DNA from 3 places in the Sinomonas atrocyanea genome. Region 2 is predicted to be linked to each of the others. Evidence: riboswitches for the same ligand, from Rfam matches in the RefSeq annotation. Region 2 holds a riboswitch; each other region holds the start of a gene.
What was found. Region 2 has a riboswitch for S-adenosylmethionine ahead of SA2016_RS02455 (flavin reductase family protein). Riboswitches for the same ligand answer to the same signal wherever they lie in the genome.

Region 1: it holds a riboswitch for S-adenosylmethionine, as region 2 does, so the genes downstream of both, SA2016_RS20045 (MFS transporter) here and SA2016_RS02455 (flavin reductase family protein) in region 2, are expected to answer to the same signal.
Region 3: it holds a riboswitch for S-adenosylmethionine, as region 2 does, so the genes downstream of both, SA2016_RS12810 (aminotransferase class V-fold PLP-dependent enzyme) here and SA2016_RS02455 (flavin reductase family protein) in region 2, are expected to answer to the same signal.

The regions. Positions count from the first base shown of each region.
Region 1 covers NZ_CP014518.1:4,365,023-4,371,033, reverse strand. The annotation lists gene SA2016_RS20060 (hypothetical protein) at 1-618, shown strand, start outside; gene SA2016_RS20055 (sensor histidine kinase) at 626-1,861, shown strand; gene SA2016_RS20050 (response regulator) at 1,858-2,574, shown strand; SAM riboswitch class IV at 2,799-2,915, shown strand; gene SA2016_RS20045 (MFS transporter) at 2,954-4,297, shown strand; gene SA2016_RS20040 (LLM class flavin-dependent oxidoreductase) at 4,365-5,744, shown strand; gene SA2016_RS20035 (S53 family peptidase) at 5,833-6,011, opposite strand, start outside.
Region 2 covers NZ_CP014518.1:506,693-512,703, forward strand. The annotation lists gene SA2016_RS02440 (hypothetical protein) at 1-384, shown strand, start outside; gene SA2016_RS02445 (NADPH-dependent FMN reductase) at 457-1,173, shown strand; gene acs (acetate--CoA ligase) at 1,291-3,246, opposite strand; SAM riboswitch class I at 3,254-3,369, opposite strand; SAM riboswitch class IV at 3,511-3,622, shown strand; gene SA2016_RS02455 (flavin reductase family protein) at 3,662-4,144, shown strand; gene SA2016_RS02460 (oxygenase MpaB family protein) at 4,267-5,166, shown strand; gene SA2016_RS02465 (DUF503 domain-containing protein) at 5,312-5,605, shown strand; gene SA2016_RS02470 (hypothetical protein) at 5,623-6,011, opposite strand, start outside.
Region 3 covers NZ_CP014518.1:2,777,912-2,783,922, forward strand. The annotation lists gene SA2016_RS12790 (DoxX family protein) at 1-429, shown strand, start outside; gene aroA (3-phosphoshikimate 1-carboxyvinyltransferase) at 426-1,754, shown strand; gene rsgA (ribosome small subunit-dependent GTPase A) at 1,756-2,853, shown strand; gene hisN (histidinol-phosphatase) at 2,918-3,739, shown strand; SAM riboswitch class IV at 3,847-3,961, shown strand; gene SA2016_RS12810 (aminotransferase class V-fold PLP-dependent enzyme) at 3,991-5,391, shown strand; gene SA2016_RS12815 (class I SAM-dependent methyltransferase) at 5,464-6,011, shown strand, end outside.

The sequences.
Region 1 (6,011 bases), 550 kb from region 2:
GCCCTGCTCCCGCACCTTCCGGATGCAGGCGTGACCTTCTCGCAGCTCATCGTCGGCTCGCTCGCCGTGCTCCTGATCAGCGCGGAGTTCACCTCCGGCATGTCGCGGGCGACGTTCGCCGCGGTCCCCAGGCGCTGGCCCGTGCTCGCCGCGAAGGCGGTCTACGCCGTCGTGGTCGGGTTCGCGGTGACCTACGCGGGCGCCTACCTCGGCGGCCTCGTGGCCCAGCCGATCCTCGGCAACTACAGCCTGAGCCTCGACATGGCGAGCTGGGACGTCCAGCGGATCATGCTCCTCAGCGCGGCCTACGTGTCCGCGGTGGCCCTCATGGGGCTCTCGCTCGGCGCACTCCTGCGCAACTCCGCCGGGGCGATCGTCACGCTGGTGGCCGTGCTGTTCGTGCTCCCGATCATCTTCCAGCTCATTCCGAACGACTTCTTCAAGGAGGCACGCAAGTACCTCCCCACCAACGCGTTCCAGTCCATGCTCGAGGCAGGGTCCAGCCAGCCCCTGGACTCCTCCCTCCTCGAGCCCTGGCAGGGCACGCTGGTCATCGCCGCCTATGTGGTGGTGCTCCTCTTCGCCGCCTTCACCACGCTCAAGCAGCGGGACGTGTAGGAGGACCGTGCACGCTCCCGGCGCGCAGGCGCTCGCCCTCGCGGTCCCGCCACGGCGGGGCCGCGTCCGCGCGTACCTGGCCGACCGTCCCGTGGCGATGGACTGGATCGTCGTCGCCGCGGCCGCGTTCCTCGCGGGGCCGCTCTTCGCCGAGTACGCCCTGCACGGCAATTGGTGGCGGTTGGCCCTGCTGGCCGTCCAGCAGGCGGCCCTGCTGGGGCGGCGCCGGTCCCCGTGGGCCGTGCTGGTGGTGACCGTGGCGATCGACGCCGCCCTGCTCTACCAGTCCCCGAACAGCTCGGTCATGAGCGCGGCGGTCTTCTTCGCGCTCTACGCCGTGGCCGTCTCAGCCCCGGCGCTCGTCGCCTTCGGCGCATCCGTGCTCGCCTCGGTCCCCGCCTCCGTCTACTACGCGTTCGTCTACACCCCCCGCGGCCCCGCCGTCCCGGAGAACGCCCGCTACGTGGGCCTGGTCGCCGCGGTCTCCGTGTTGCTCATGGACGTCCTCGCCGCCGGGCTCGGAGCCTGGGTCCGCGGCACCCGCGAGCACCAGGCCGAGATCCGGGCCTGGGCCATGCGCAGGGCCGAGCTGGCCTCCGTCCAGGAGCGCAACCGGATCGCCCGGGAGATGCACGACGTCGTCGCGCACTCGCTCACGGTCATGGTCGCCCTCAGCGACGGCGCCGCGAAGATCGCCGCGAAGGACCCGGACAGGGCCCAGGAGGTCCTCGGCGAGCTGTCCCGTACCGGGCGCACCGCCCTGGCGGACATGCGCCGCGTCCTCGGGGTGCTCCGCGAGCCGGCATCGGAGGCAAGCCTCGCACCCGCCCCCGGCACCGAGAGCTTGCAGTCGCTCGTGGCCGGGTTCCGGACCGCGGGGCTCCCCGCCGTCCTCACACTCACCGGGGCCGCCCCGCCCGCGGACCCCGCCTTCCAGCTCGCCGTCTACCGGATCGTCCAGGAGTCCCTGACCAACGCGCTCCGCTACGGGCGCGGGGTCTCCCGCGTCGAGGTCGAGGTGGCACGCGAGGGCAGCACCGTGCGGGTCCGGATCGAGAACGACGGCGCGGCGGCCGACGGCGCGCGGCCTCGCCTCGGGACGGGAGCCGGCATCGCCGGGATGCGGGAGCGGGCCGCCCTCTACGGCGGCACCCTCCGCGCGGGCCCGCGGGCCGGGGGAGGATGGGTCGTGGAGACCGAGCTGCTGGTGGACGAGCAGCACTGGGCGGAGGGGGACGCATGAGCGAGACGGAGCACCACCACGGCGAGGGGCCCTTGAGGCTCCTGCTCGTCGACGACCAGCCGCTGCTGCGGATGGGCTTCCGGCTCGTCCTCGAGTCCGAGGACGGGATCGAGGTGGTCGGCGAGGCCGGCAACGGCGCCGAGGCCGTGAAGCTCACCGAGTCGCTGCGCCCCGACGTGGTGCTCATGGACGTGCGGATGCCGGTCATGGACGGCATCGAGGCCACACGGCGCATCGCCGCCGCCCACAGCCCTGCCCGCGTCATCATCCTGACCACCTTCGATCTCGACGAGTACGCGTTCTCCGGCCTCCAGGCCGGCGCCTCGGCGTTCCTGCTCAAGGACGTGGCGCCCGCCGAACTCGTCCAGGCCGTGCGGCTCGTGGCCAGCGGGGACGCCGTCGTGAGCCCCCGCGTGACCCAGCGGCTCCTCGAGACCTACGTCCGCAGCGGCGGCGCGCCCGCCCGGAGCAACGGCGGCGCCGCCCCGGACCCCCTGCTCAAGGAGCTGACGCCGCGCGAACTCGAGGTCCTGCGGGCCATCTGCGAGGGCCTGAGCAACGCGGAGATCGCGCACCGGTTCTTCCTCTCCGAGGCCACCGTGAAGAGCCACGTGCGCCGGATCCTGACCAAGCTGCACCTGCGCGACCGGGTGCAGGCGGTCGTGTACGGGTACGAGACGGGGCTCATCATCCCGAGCAACCCCGACTACTGAGTCCCCCCTCCGTCTGGAAGTCACCTCCTGAAGGTCACCTTCTGGAAGTCACGTCCTGGAAGTCAGGTCCAGCGGGTCGCTCCCGCAGGAGCTGACCTTCAGGAGCTGACCTTCAGGAGGTGACCTTCAGGAGGTGACCTTCAGAAGGCGGGGTGGGGCGAGTGTGAACCTCCGTGACGGGTGCGTTTCGTCAGGCGGGGCGCCCACCGGCAGACTGGGCGAAGAATCAAGAGTTCCGGCATCAAGCCCTGGCTTGCCGGACGGCAACCCTCCGGCTGTAGTGGGGTGCCCCAGGTGAGGATTCGACGGCGCGCGGGCCCCCGGCGCCGTAAGTATGGCGCCTGAGCGAGCCTCGCGCCGCGACCCGAAGAGGACCTGTATGGCCACCCTCCTGAGAACCGAGCCGGGACTCGGCACCGCCCTGCGCGCCAAGCGCCGCATCCTCGCCTCGGCGTTCGTCGGCACCACCATCGAGTGGTACGACTTCTACCTCTACGGCACGGCCTCGGCCCTCGTGTTCAACAAGCAGTTCTTCCCCGACGCGAGCCCGCTCGTGGGCGTCCTGGCCTCGTTCGCCACCTACGCGGTCGGGTTCATCGCGCGGCCCCTCGGCGGCGTCATCTCCGGCCACCTCGGGGACCGGATCGGCCGCAAGGCCCTGCTCGTGGCCTCCCTGCTGACCATGGGCATCGCCTCCACCCTCATCGGCGTCCTGCCGAACTATGCCTCCATCGGCATCCTCGCCGTGGTGGGACTCGTGGGACTCCGGCTCATCCAGGGCCTCTCCGCCGGCGCCGAGTGGGGCGGCTCCGCGCTGCTCTCCGTCGAGCACGCCCCGGCCGGCCGGCGCGGACTCTTCGGCTCGTTCACGCAGGTGGGCTCGGCGGCCGGCATGCTCCTGGCCACCGGCGCGTACGCGCTCACGCAGGGGTTCCTCACCCCTGAGCAGTTCCAGTCGTTCGGGTGGCGGCTGCCGTTCCTCCTCTCCGGCGTCCTCGTCCTGATCGGCCTGTGGATCCGCCTGGGCGTGACCGACGCAGAGGAGTTCACGGCGGTCAAGGATGCCGCGCGCACCGTGGCCCGGCCCGTGGCGCGCGTGCTGCGCGAGCACCCGCGCGGAATCCTCGTGACCATCGGTATGCGGCTCGTCCAGCCCGCCATCTACACGCTCATGACCGTGTACATCCTCGGGTACCTCAAGGACCGCCGCCACGACACCACCTCGGGCCTGGCCGCGATCCTCATCGTCTCCGCCATCGGGCTGCTCTCGGGCCCGTTCTGGGGTTGGCTCTCCGACCGGATCGGACGCCGGCGCATCGCCGTCGGGGCGTCCGTGGGCGTCGTGGTGCTCATCTGGCCGTTCTTCTGGTTCCTCGACCATGGCAGCCTGGCCTTCCTCCCGCTCGTGCTCCTCGTCGGGATGAACATCCTCCATGACGCGATCTACGGCCCCCAGGCCGCGTGGTTCGCCGAGCAGTTCCCCACCGAGCTGCGCTATTCGGGAGTCTCGTTCGGCTACCAGGTCGGCACCGTGCTCTCCGCGGCGGTCACCCCGCTCGTCGCCGCGGCCCTGCTCCAGGCCGGGGGCGGGGCGCCGTGGCTCGTGTGCGGCTGGTTCGCCGTGCTCGGCGTCCTCACCACGGCGGCGGCCCTCGCCGCCAAGGACCCGGTCGGCCTCCGCGCCGCCCAGCCGGCCACCGCGGAGGGCGGAGCGGGCGCCTGAGGCGCCGCCCGCCGTCGTCCGCCCCCCCAAGTCCCCGCCCACGGAACCCGAATCCGGAAGGAACCCCGTGACCAAGCCCCTGCTGCTGAACGCGTTCGAGATGCTCGTGCCGGTGCACCAGTCGCCGGGCCTGTGGCGACACCCCGACTCGCAGGCCCACCGCTTCGCGGAGCTGGGCTACTGGACCGGGCTCGCCAAGGCCCTCGAGGACGGCGGCTTCCACGGGATCTTCTTCGCGGACGTGCTCGGCCAGTACGACGTCTACGGCGGCAGCGCCGACGCGGCCGTCCGCGGCGGGGTCCAGTACCCGGCCCTCGACCCGCTGCTGATCGTGTCCGCCCTCGCGGCGGCCACCGAGCGGCTCGGCTTCGGCGTCACCGCCTCCGTCACCTACGACCACCCCTACCTCCTGGCCCGCCGGTTCGGCACGCTGGACCACCTCACGGGCGGCCGGCTCGCGTGGAACATCGTCACCTCCTACCAGGAGTCGGCCGCGCGGAACCTCGGCCTCGACACCCAGGTGCCGCACGATGAGCGCTACGATCGCGCCGAGGAATTCATGGACGTGGTCTACAAGCTGTGGGAGGGCTCGGTGGACGACGGCGCGCTGGTCGCCGACGCCGCCGCGAACCTCTTCGCCGACCCCGCCGGGGTCCGCGGGATCGCGCACGACGGCGACGCCTACCGGGTGCCCGGCCCCGCCTTGGTCGGACCCTCCCCGCAGCGGACCCCCCTGCTCTTCCAGGCCGGCGCCTCGGCCCGCGGCAAGGCCTTCGCCGCGAAGCATGCCGAGGCCGTGTTCTTCTCCAGCTCCACGCCCGCGCAGGCGAAGAAGTTCACCGACGGGCTCAGGGCGGAACTCGCCGCCGCCGGCCGCGCGCCGGACTCCGTGAAGGCGTTCAACCTCGCGACCGTGATCGTGGCCGAGACGGACGAGGCCGCCGCCGCGAAGCTCGCCGAGTACGAGTCCTACGTGGACACCGACGCCGCGCTCGCGCTGTTCGCCGGCTGGACGGGCGTGGACCTCTCAGGGCTGGACCAGGACGCGCCGCTGACGTACATCAGGAGCGAGGCCAACCAGTCCGCCCTCGCCCAGTTCACGCTCCTGGACCCGGAGCGGACGTGGACGCTGCGCGAGGTCGCGAAGTTCGTCTCGATCGGCGGCCGAGGGCCGGTGATCGTCGGCTCGCCGGCCACGGTCGTGGACGAGCTCGAGCGCTTCGCCGATGAGGGCGGCGTGGACGGGTTCAACCTGACCTCGGCCGTGCGGCCGGCAGACCTGCTCGAGTTCGCCCGGCTCGTCTCGCCCGAGCTGCGCCGTCGCGGGCTCCTCGCCGAGGCTGCCCCCGGAGCGACGTTCCGGGGGACCGTCCTGGGAGCCGGCCCGCGCCTCGCCGCCGACCACCCGGCACGGCGCGTGGCCGGCGTCGTCCCCGCGACCGCCTGAGCAGCTCGCCTGAGCCAGCCGGCCCCGACAGCTGAGGGGTCGTGTGCCTGCCGCGATCGGCAGGGACACGACCCCTCAGCGCAGGTGGCTAGAAGCCGCCCACCCCGTTCGGCGTGCCGAGGCCCGTGGGGCCGTCCCACCCTGCGCCGGCGGTGCACCACTGGGACGTGGGGCACGTGCCGTTCGAGCCGCTCGTCACGTCGAACAGGCTCGAGGAGTGGCCGTACGGGATCGAGTTCGCGTACGTTCCCGTCGCTGCGGAGCCCG
Region 2 (6,011 bases):
GCCCCCGTCCGCGGGCGGCTCCTCCACCCCCTCCAGGCCGCCGAGCGCAGGCCCGCACGCGCTCCGCACTCCGTCCCCGCACCCGCCGCGGCACGCACGACGGCGGAGGCGAACCGGCCGTCGGCTCCTCGCCGGCCGGAGGGCGCACCGCGGGAGCTGGCGCCACGGGACCTGGTTCCGCCGACATCCCTCCCGGACACCTCGGGCGACCTGCTCGGGCTGCCCGATCTCCGCCCGCTCGTGCGGGCCCTGCGCGCGGGGTGGGCGTGGCTCGTGCGGCAGGCGCGGGCTTCCACCGAGGTCGACGCCCGGCTGCGGGCGCGGCGCGACGAGGATTCGGCCACGATGGCCCGGTCGGGAGCGATCCCGGGGCGCCTCATGTGAGCAGAAGGTTGACGTGTCAATCGCTCAGGCCTACAGTTGATTGAAGCATCAACTAAGACCTTGGAGGCATGCATGTCCTGGCTCAAGAAGCTCTTCGGCACGACCGACTCGTCCGCCGCCCACCGCGCCGAGGCTCCGGCCGCGGAGGCGACCCGCGCTCCGGCGCTCCCTTCCGCGGAGGCGCCCACCGCCGTCGTGCGGGAAGGCGCCCCGCGGATCGCGGTGGTGACCGGAAGCACCCGCCCCGGGCGCAACAGCCGCCAGGTGGCGGAGTGGGTCGTTGCGCGCGCGAACCAGCGCGGCGACGCCTCCTTCGAGCTCGTGGACATCGCCGACTTCAATCTGCCGCTGCTGGACGAGGCCTTCCCCGCCGCGTACGGCAACTACCAGGGCGAGCACACGAAGGCGTGGGCGGCGAAGATCGCCGAATTCGACGGCTACGTGTTCGTCACCCCCGAGTACAACCACTCGACGGCGCCGGCCCTCGCCAACGCGCTCTCGTTCCTCAACGCCGAGTGGGCCAACAAGGCCGCGGGCATCGTGGGCTACGGCTCGGCGCTGGGGGCGCGGGCGGTCGAGCACCTGCGGGGAGTGCTGTCCGAGCTGCAGATCGCCCACGTGCAGAAGACCGGCATGTTCTCGCTCTTCAACGACTTCGAGGACTTCTCGGTGTTCAAGCCGACCGACCTGCAGGCCGTGTCCGTGGACCCCATGCTCGATCAGCTCGTGGCCTGGACCGTGGCGTTCGCCCAGGTCCGCGCGGGCGAGCTCGAGGCCGCCGCGGTCTGAGCGGCTCCTGGAGGTGCCGTAGGTGGCTCCTCAACGGCGCGGAGGTGACTCCTCAACGGCGCGGAGGTGACTCCTCAACGCAGGTGGTTCAGGAGTCAGCTACGTCCGGTTGAGGAGTCAGATCCGACGAGCTTCCAGGACTTGCGCGATCTCCGCGATGCACGGCTCGTTCTGCAGGCTCGTCGTGTCCCCCAGCGCCGTGCCCTCGAACAGCTGCGTCAGGAGCCTGCGCATGATCTTGCCCGAGCGGGTCTTGGGCACGTCCGGCACCACGACGATCTCGCGCGGTTTCGCGATCGGCCCGATCTCCCGCGCAACATGCGCGCGGAGCTCCGCCGCGAGGTCCCCGCGCCGCTCCACCGCGGCGACGGCCTCCGGATTCACGACGACGAAGGCCGCCGCCGCGTGCCCCGTCACCGCATCCGCCACCGGGCAGACGCCGGCTTCGACCACGGCCGGGTGCGAGACGAGGGCCGACTCGATCTCGATCGTGGAGAGCCGGTGGCCGGAGATGTTGAGGACGTCGTCGGTGCGGCCCAGGATCCAGGTGTCGCCGTCGGCGTCGTACTTCGCGCCGTCGCCGGCGAGGAACCAGCCCTGCTCGGCGTACTTGCGCCAGTAGGAGTCCAGGTAGCGCTGCGGGTTGCCCCAGACCGTCCGCGCCATCGCGGGGCCGGTCGCGGTGACCACGATGTTCCCCTGCACGCCCGGCGCGACCCGGGCGCCGTCGTCGTCCACGATCGCCGTGGCGAGCCCGGGCAGCGCCCTGGTGGCGCACCCGGGCTTGAACGCAGCGTCGGCCTGCCGCGGCGAGAGCACGGTCGCGCCGGTCTCCGACTGCCACCACGTGTCCACCATCGGCACCTCGCCGCGCCCGATGTTCGAGCGCAGCCACCGCCACGCCTCCGGGTTCACGGCCTCCCCGACGGTGCCGCACACCCGGACCGAGGAGAAGTCGTACTCCGCGGGCACTCCCTCCGGGAACCAGCCCATGAGCGAGCGCACGAGCGTGGGTGCGGTGTAGTAGCTCGTCACCCCGTAGCGCTGGATGATCTCGAAGTGCCGGCCCGGATGCGGCGTGTTCGGGGTGCCCTCGAAGATCACCTGCGTGACGCCGTTGGAGAGCGGCCCGTAGATCTCGTACGTGTGCGCCGTGACCCAGGCGAGGTCCGCGGTGCACCAGTGCACGTCCGCGTCCCGCAGTGCCGGGTCGGGGTGGGAGAACAGGTACTCGTGGCTCCAGGACGCCTGGGTGAGGTAGCCGCCGGTCGTGTGGACCAGGCCCTTGGGCTTCCCCGTGGTGCCGGAGGTGTACATGATGAACAGCGGCGTCTCGGCCTCGAACGCCTCGGCCTCGTGGACCTCGGGCTGAGCGTCGACGAGCTCGTGCCACCACACGTCGCGGCCCGGCGTCCACGCGATCTCCGAGCCCGTCCGGCGGATCACCAGGACGTGGTCGACGGCGTTGTCCCCGCCGGCTGCTCCGCCGCGCACCGCGGCGTCGGCGTTCTCCTTCACCGGCACGGCCTTGCCGCGGCGGTACTGGCCGTCCGTGGTGACGAGCAGCTTGGCACCCGTGTCCTCGACGCGGAAGCGCAGCGCCTCGGCCGAGAAGCCGCCGAACACGAGCGAGTGCACCGCGCCGATCCGGGCGCACGCGAGCGTGATGACCACGGTCTCGACCAGCACGGGCAGGTAGATCACCACGCGGTCGCCCTGGCCGATCCCGAGCGCGAGCAGGGCGTTCGCGGCCTGGGAGACCCGGCGCTGCAGGTCCGCGTACGTGACGGTGACGCGGTCGCCCGGCTCGCCCTCGAAGTGCAGGGCCACCTTGTCCCCGCGCCCGGCGGCGACGTGGCGGTCGGCGCAGTTCACGGCCGCGTTCAGGCGCCCACCTTCGAACCAGCGGATCACGGGCGGTGTGTCGGTGGAGGGGTCCGCGGGGATCCACGTGTGGGCGGCGTCCCACGGCTCGGCCCACGTCAGGCGCCGCGCGGCGTCCTCCCAGAAGGCGATCCGCTCGGGATCGAGCTGGCTGGTGGCGGTCGTGGGGGGTTCGAGGACAGACGTCATGGCTCTCTCTCCATCGGTTCTGGCGGTAGCACCTGTGGTCCTGCGCAGAGGGTGGTCCTGTGCAGAGGGCCATGGTTGCTGCGGCGTCACGGAGCCAGATCTCTCGGCCGCTCGGGATGGTCACCTCACTGTTGCGCGCCGGATGCAAACCGGCCAAAAAAGGCGTGCAGGGTCGCGTAACAAAGTTCAATGTGACCTTCTGTGTCCCAGGCCACGGCTGGACGGTGGACGCCTCGGAGACGCTTTTCGTAGGGTGGAAGGCAGGATCAAGAGTCCCGGTGCGAAGCTCTGGCTGGCCGGGCGGCAACCCTCTCCCGTAGTGGGGTGCCCCAGATGAGGATCCGGCCGCGGTGGCCATCCGCGGCAAGTACGGCGCCCGGAACCGCGGGCGTCCGGCCGTTTCGCTGGAGGACTCATGACTGCCACCCCGCTCGACCTCGTGACCGGTGCCGACCTGCGCCGGGCCATGGGGTGCTGGGCCACGGGGATCGCCGTCATCACCACCTCGGACGGCGGCACCCTCGCGGGCCTCGTGAGCAATTCGTTCACGTCGATCAGCCTGGATCCGCCGCTCGTCTCGTGGGCGGTGGACAAGTCGTCGAGCTCGTTTGCGACATGGATCAACACCGACAACTACGCCGTGCACATCCTCTCCGAGTCACGGCGGGACCTCGTGCAGCGGTTCGCGGCGAAGGGGACGGACAAGTTCGCGGGGCTGGACTGGGAGCCCGGCGTGCTGGGCTCGCCCGTCGTGGCCGCCGACGTCCCGCGTGTTGAGTGTCGCCTCTGGCAGCGGGTGGACGCGGGGGACCACGTCATCCTGATCGGCGAGGTTGTCAGCATCTCGGGCCAGGACGACTTCCGCCCCCTCACCAACCACGTGTACTGGGCAAAGTAGACCTACTGGCGCACAGCCACGCTGCCGGGGCCCCGGCTCCGCCTCAACGGAGGGGGCCCCGGCATGCTCCGTGCGCCCGACCTACTCTGGACCCGACGTACTCTGGAGGGGTGTCCCCTGACATGCTCGGGCCGCTGCGGAAGCGGCTCCGCCTGACGTTCGCCGGCGAGTCCGAGACCATCCCCGCGTGGGAGACGGCCCTCGAGGACGGCGACGACGCGGGCTTCTTCCCGCCCGACTCCGCCGTCTGGGCGGTGCACGGCTCCATGTCCACGATCGCCGCCGGAATCCGCGCGCTCCTCACCCAGGCGCTCCACCCCGGCGTGCTGGCGGGGGTGGTGGACCACTCCAACTACCGCGCGGACCCCCTCGGCCGCCTGGCCGGGACCATCCGCTGGATCTTCACGGTCACCTACGGCGACACCGCGGCCGCCCGCGCGGCCTGCGCGTGGGTGCGCGGCGTGCACGTGCCGGTGACCGGCACCTACGTCTCGCCGGGCGGCGCGCACGAGCAGTACTCCGCGAACGATCCGGCCCTCGCCGAGTGGGTGCACATCGCGTTCACCGACGCGTTCCTGCGCAGCTACGAGGCCTTCCACGGCCCGGTTCCCGGCGGCGCCGACCGCTATGTGGCCGAGTGGGCCACGGCCGGCGAGCTCATGGGCGTCGCGGACCCGCCCCGCACCGAGGCTGACCTCGCGGAGCGCATCCGGGCGTACGACGCCGCGGGGCAGCTCTCCGGCGGCCCCCGCGTCGACGAGGTGGTCGCCTTCATCCGGCGACCGCCGCTGGACCCGCTCCTCAAGCCCGGCTACGCGCTGCTCTTCGGCGCGGTCCTCGACACGCTTCCGCCGCGGCATCTGGAGCTCCTGGGGCTCTCGCGTCCGCGGCTCGGGCCCGTGCCGCTGCCGCTGGCGGGGGCCGCGAAGGCGACGCTCGCCGTCATCGGCCGGGCGCTGGGCCCGATGGCGCCGAGCGAAGCCGCCGCCCGGCGCCGCCTGGTCCGCCTCGGCGTGCTCTGAGTCCCCGCCCGCTCCCTCGCCTTTCCCCGCCCCGACGCGGGGTCACCTCTCAGCCGACGCGGGGTCACCTCTCGACAGACCCGGGGTCACCTCTCAGCCGACGCGGGGCCTAGGTACTGACATCCCTCCGTGAGTGAATGGGCGCATGTGGATTGCCTGGATCGAGTTCGACCTGCTCCTCGGCGATGTGCACTCCCTCAAGGAGAAACGCTCAGTGGTCCGGCCGATCGTCGCGGAGCTGCGCCGACGGTTCGACGTCTCGGCGGCCGAGGTCGGGGACATGGACCTGCACCGCCGCGCGCGCATCGGCGTCGGCATCGTCAGCGCGGACAGGGCTCACGCGGTGGAGGTGCTCGACGCCGTCGAACGCCTCGTCGCCGGCCGCCCGGAGGTCGAGCTGCTCAGCGCCCGCCGGCGCGAGGCCCGCAGCGACGACTGACCCGCCGCGACGGTGGATCAGCGCACGAACAGCAGGATCACGTGCAGCGCACTCAGCGCGACGCCCGCGACCGCCATCGCCGAGACCCGCGCCGCCCGCACCTTCGACCGGGCGAACGAGCCCCACGCGGCGAACGCGGAGCCGAGGAGGGGCCCTGCAGCGAGGAAGGCGCCGATCCAGGGCACGGCGCCCAGGGTCAGGGCCAGGATGCCGAAGCCGAGCGCCACCCCGCCCAGACCGGTCGCGAGCCGCGAGACGGGTTTGGGCGGCCTGCGCTCGCCCCCTCGCGGCTGCCCGGCGCTGGCGGGCGACGCCGGGCCCCCTCCCGCGCGGACGATCTCGCCGCGGCGGGTGCCGTCCGGCAGGAGGCCATCCAGCCCGCGGCCGGACGCGGCCGCACCGGGCT
Region 3 (6,011 bases), 2.1 Mb from region 2:
GTCGGCGCCAGCCAGCTCGGCGCCGGCATCCTCTTCGCGCTGGGCAAGGCGCCGCGGCTGTCCGCCTCCGTGCTCGCGATCACGAGCGCACTGAACACCTTCGTCGAGTGGCGCAGCGCCGACATCAGCACCCCGGCGGGCCGCGAGGCGCGCCGGAGCGGGCTGCTGAAGAACCTCTCGCTCCTGGGCGGCGTGCTGCTCGCGAGCGTCGACACCAACGGGCGGCCCTCCCTGGCCTGGCGCACGCAGCATCTCGCGGCCGACGCCACCAAGGCGGGCCGGCGCCAGTTCGCGGCCGCCGAGAAGCACACGAGCAAGGCGGTCCACCGCGCCGCGCGCCGTGCCGAGCACACCGCCCGGCGGGCGCAGCGCACCGTGCGCTCCGCGGCGAAGGAAGCGGCCAGCGCCGCCTCGGACGTCCTCTCGTGAACCACTGGCCGGCGCCCTTCGCTGACCGGCCGGTCGACGCCACCGTCACCGTGCCCGGCTCGAAGTCGCTGACCAACCGCTACCTCGTGCTGGCGGCGCTCGCCGATGGCCCCTCCCGCCTGCGGGCACCCCTCCACTCGCGCGACTCCGCCCTGATGGTCCAGGCCCTGCGGGTCCTCGGTGCCACGGTGACCGAGGTCCCCGGCGACGGCGAGTACGGTCCCGACCTCGAGATCGTCCCGGCCCCCCGCGGCGCCGACGCCGCCGATCTCGGCAGCGTGGCCGTGGACTGCGGACTGGCCGGCACCGTGATGCGCTTCGTGCCGCCGCTCGCCGCGCTCGCCCGCGGCGTGATCGCGTTCGACGGCGACCCGCACGCGCGGGTGCGTCCCATGGGCCCCGTGATCGAGGGCCTCCGCGGGCTGGGCGTCGACCTCACGTCCCCCGACGGCGGCACGCCCCGCTCGCTGCCGTTCACGGTGCAGGGCACCGGCGCGGTGCGGGGCGGCCACGTCGCCGTCGACGCCAGCGGCTCGAGCCAGTTCGTCTCCGCGCTCCTGCTCGCGGGCGCCCGCTTCACCGACGGGCTCCACCTCGAGCACGTCGGCGGCCCGGTGCCGAGCCTCGACCACATCTCGATGACCGTCGAGGTCCTGCGCGGCGTCGGGGTGGAGGTCGACGACACGGTCCCCCACCACTGGGTCGTCTCGCCCGGCCCCATCCGGGCCTTCGATGTCCGGATCGAGCAGGACCTCTCCAACGCGGGCCCGTTCCTCGCCGCGGCCCTCGCCACCCGGGGCACCGTCCGCGTCCCCAACTGGCCCGAGCACACCACCCAGGTCGGCGACGCCTGGCGCGAGATCCTCCCCCGCCTCGGAGCCGAGGTGACCCTCGACGCCGGCACCCTCACCGTCCGCGGCGGGGAGCGCATCACCGGAGCGGACCTGGCCGACACGAGCGAGCTCGCCCCGACGGTCGCGGCGCTGTGCGCGCTCGCCGACTCGCCCTCGCGGCTCACCGGCATCGCGCACCTCCGCGGGCACGAGACGGACCGGCTCGCGGCGCTCGTCGCCGAGATCACCCGGCTCGGAGGGGACGCCGAGGAGACCGACGACGGCCTCGTGATCCGGCCCGCCCCGCTGCACGGCGGCGTGGTCCGCTCCTACGCCGACCACCGCATGGCCACCGCCGGCGCCATCCTGGGGCTCGCCGTCCCCGGGGTCGAGGTCGAGGACATCGCCACGACGTCCAAGACCATGCCGGAGTTCCCCCAGATGTGGGCGCGCATGCTGGGCCAGCACGCGCAGGCGGGAGCCGGCTCCTAGCATGGGGCAGCGCGAGTGGGACGAGAGCGACGTCCGCGTCCGCCCGAACAAGCGTGGCAGCCGTCCGCGCACCAAGGACCGGCCGAGCCACGAGGACGCCGTCGTGGGCCGCATCGTCACGGTGGACCGCGGGCGCTACACGGCGGTCCTCGACGAGGACACGCCCCAGGAGCGGGTGGTGATCGCCGCACGGGCCCGGGAGCTGCGCCGCACGCCCGTGGTGCCCGGCGACTTCGTGGGCCTGGTGGGCGACGTCAGCGGCCGGCCCGACACCCTCGCACGGCTCGTCCGCATCGAGGAGCGCTCGACCGTCCTGCGGCGCAGCGCCGACGACACGGACCCGGACGAGCGGGTCGTCGTCGCGAACGCGGACCAGCTCGTGATCGTGGTCGCCGCTGCCAACCCCGAGCCCCGCACCGGCTTCATCGACCGGGCCCTCGTCGCGGCCTACGATGCCGGGATTGAGCCACTGCTGCTCGTGACGAAGGCGGACCTGAAGGATCCGGCCGCGCTCCTGGCCAACTACCGGCTCCTGCCCCTCACCGTCGTCGTGAGCCGCACCGCCGAGGAGCCCGCAGAGGGCGCCCAAACCGAAGACGGCGCCTCGGCCCGGCTCGACGACGAGGCCGTGGAGCGGCTCCGCGCCCAGCTCGAGGGCCACGTGACGGTACTGCTCGGCCACTCGGGCGTGGGCAAGTCCACCATGGTCAACGCGCTCACCGGCGCCGACCGCGCCACCGGCGGGGTCAACGCGGTGACCGGGCGCGGCCGGCACACCTCCTCCTCGGCGCTCGCGCTGCGCCTCGCCGACGCCCCGTCGGGCAGCTGGATCATCGACACTCCCGGGATCCGCTCGTTCGGGCTCGCCCACGTGGACCCCGACCGGATCCTGCACGCCTTCGCGGACCTCGAGCCGGGCATCGAGGCATGCGAACGCGGCTGCCGGCATGACGCCGCGGCAGTGGGCTGCGGCCTCGACGCGTGGGTCGCCGGCGGGCACGCGGGCGACGCCGGCCCGGCCCGCCTCGCGTCGCTGCGCCGCCTCCTCGGGGCCGGCCCGCGGGAGGAAGCGCAGGACGAGAAGGAACTCGGCGTCTAGGCTGTGCTCCCGTCTCGGCTGTGCCTCGCGGCCGGCGCGCGCCCCAGGGGATAGCGTGGGGTCCATGACCTCAGTGACCGAGACCTCGTACAACGACGACCTCCGCCTCGCCCACGTCCTGGCGGACTCGGTCGACGCCCAGACGATGGAGCGGTTCAAGGCCCTCGACCTGAAGGTGGAGACCAAGCCGGACCTGACCCCGGTCACCGACGCCGACCGCGCCGCCGAGGAGGCGATCCGCGGGCAGCTCTCCCGCTCCCGGCCCCGCGACGCGGTGGTGGGCGAGGAGTTCGGGACCACGGGCCACGGGTCCCGCCGCTGGATCATCGACCCGATCGACGGCACCAAGAACTTCGTCCGCGGCGTGCCCGTGTGGGCGTCCCTGATCGCCCTGGCCGACGGCGACGAGATCGTGGTCGGCGTGGTGAGCGCCCCGGCCCTCGGCCGGCGGTGGTGGGCGGCCAAGGGCACCGGCGCCTACACGGGGCGCTCCCTCGCCTCCGCCACGCGGCTGAAGGTCTCCGACGTCTCGAAGCTGCAGGACGCATCGCTGTCCTATTCCTCGCTCTCGGGCTGGAAGGAGCGCGGGAGCCTCGAGGACTTCCTCGGCCTCACCGACGAGGTCTGGCGGACCCGCGCCTACGGGGACTTCTGGTCCTACTGCCTCGTCGCCGAGGGCGCCGTGGACATCGCCACAGAGCCCGAGCTCGCCCTCTACGACATGGCCGCCCTCGTGCCCATCGTCACCGAGGCGGGGGGCCGCTTCACCTCCCTGGACGGGCAGGACGGCCCGTGGGGCGGCAATGCGCTCGCGACCAACGGGATCCTGCACTCCGAGGTGCTCGGCAAGCTGAACCCCGGCCGCGACGACCTCCTGCCGGACTGACGCGGGCCCCGGCAGCCGGCCCGCGCCCCGTCACCGTTCGTCACACTGACCCGCTGCGCGCCGCCCGGCGTGCGCGGCCCTCCCGCGTGCCCTAGGGTCTTTGCCAAGGTCACGAGTGCCAGCGCGAAACCCCGGTTTGCTGGCCGGCAACCCTCCCAGACGCGGCGGGGTGCCCCGGGTGACGACCGGGCCGGTCCGGAACGGATGCGGCAAGCGCGGACCCGAGGGTCCCTCGCCTGTGAGGAACGCCGATGAGCACTGTCCTGTCCCCCACCGCCGACGCTGCCGAGCTGAGCGCGCGGTACCCCGACGCGCTCGAGCCACTCGCCGCCGTCGTCGGCGCCGACCTCGCCGCGCCGCTCGTGACCGGCGGGAGCGTCCGGTACGCCAATCTCGACTACGCGGCCTCCGCCCCGGCGCTGGCCGAGGTCGCCGACCACCTCACCGAGGTGCTGCCCTTCTACGCGAGCGTGCACCGCGGCGCCGGCTACGCCTCGCAGATCAGCACGAGCGTCTACGAGAACGCGCGCGGAACCGTGCGCGCCTTCGCCGGGGCGAGGCCGGACGACGCGGTCGTGTTCACGCGCAACACCACCGACTCCCTCAACCTGCTCGCCGGCTGCGTCCCGCCCGGCCTCGACGTCCTCTACCTGGACATCGAGCACCACGCGAACCTCCTGCCCTGGCAGGGCCGCCCGCACCGCAGCGTCGTCGCCGCGGACACGGTCGCCGAGACGCTCGAGCGCCTCGGCGCAGAGCTCGCCCACGGCGGGGTGGGCCTCCTCGCCGTGACCGGGGCCTCCAACGTCACCGGGGAAGTCCTCCCCCTCGCCGAGCTCGCCGCCCTCGCCCACGCCCACGGGGCCAGGATCCTCGTCGACGCCGCCCAGCTGGCCCCGCACCGCCGGATCGACATGGCGGGGGACCCCGGAGCCGTCACGGGCATCGACTACCTCGCCTTCTCGGGCCACAAGCTCTACGCCCCCTTCGGCAGCGGCGTGCTCGTGGGCCGGCCGGACTGGCTCGACGCCGGCCGGCCGCACCTCGCCGGCGGCGGCGCCGTCAGCGAGGTCCGCCTCGAGTCCGTGGCCTGGGCCACCGGGCCGGCCCGGCACGAGGCCGGCTCCCCCAACGTCCTCGGCGCGGCGACGCTCGCCCGCGCCGCCGAGGTCCTCGGCGCCCTGGACCCCGTCGCGTGGACCCGCCACGAGGAGCAGCTGCGCGCCGCGCTCGTGGACGGCCTGGAGGCGATCGACGGCGTCGGCGTCCACCGCCTCTTCGCCGACGCGCCGTCGGCGATCGGCGTGGTGAACTTCTCGATTGCCGGCTACGACGCGGGCCTCGCGGCCGCCTACCTCTCCGCAGAGCACGGCATCGGCGTGCGGGACGGGCGATTCTGCGCCCATCCTGCCCTGACCCGGCTCGGGCTGCCGGCGGGCTCCCTGCGGGCCAGCTTCGGCGTCGGCTCCCGGCTCGAGGACGTCGAGCGGCTCGTGGCAGCGGTCGGGCAGCTCGTCGAGGCCGGGCTGGGCATCGACTACGCCGTCGACGCCGGGCGATGGGTCCCTGCCCGGGACACCCGGCCGTTCCCCGCCTGGGCGCCCAACACCCCGGGCACCGCGGGGGCGGCGCCGTGCAGCCTCGGCGAGTGAGCGGCGTCGTCCGCACGCCCTAGGGGCCGCGCCCGACGTAGAGTGGGGAGCCGGAATCCTCGAAAGGAACTGATGGGACGGGGCGGGCCGAAGTTCGACGACGCGCGGCGGCGCGAGCTCGCCGGGGCGTTCTCCGCCGGCGGCGAGCACTACGAACGGGTCCGCCCCGGCTACCCGAGGGAGGCGGCCGACTGGATCGTCCCGGACGGCGCGCGCACCGCGGTCGATCTCGGGGCCGGCACCGGCAAGTTCACCGAGCTGCTCGTGGCCCGCGGCCTCGCCGTGACCGCCGTGGACCCGTCCGCGGACATGCTGGCCCAGCTCGCCGCCAGGCTCCCCTCGGTCACGTGCGTCGCTGCCCCCGCCGAGCGGACCGGGCTGCCGGACGCCTCCACGGACGTGGTGGTCGCCGCCCAGGCCTGGCACTGGTTCGACCCGGCGGCCGCGACCCGCGAGGCGGCCCGCCTCCTCCGTCCGGGCGGCCGCGCCGGGCTCGTGTGGAACCAGCTCGACACGCGCATCCCCTGGGTCCACCGGCTCTCGCGCATCATGCACGCCGGCGACGTCCACAAGCCGGACTACCACCCGCCGTCGGGCCCGGAGCTGCACGGCTGGGAGCC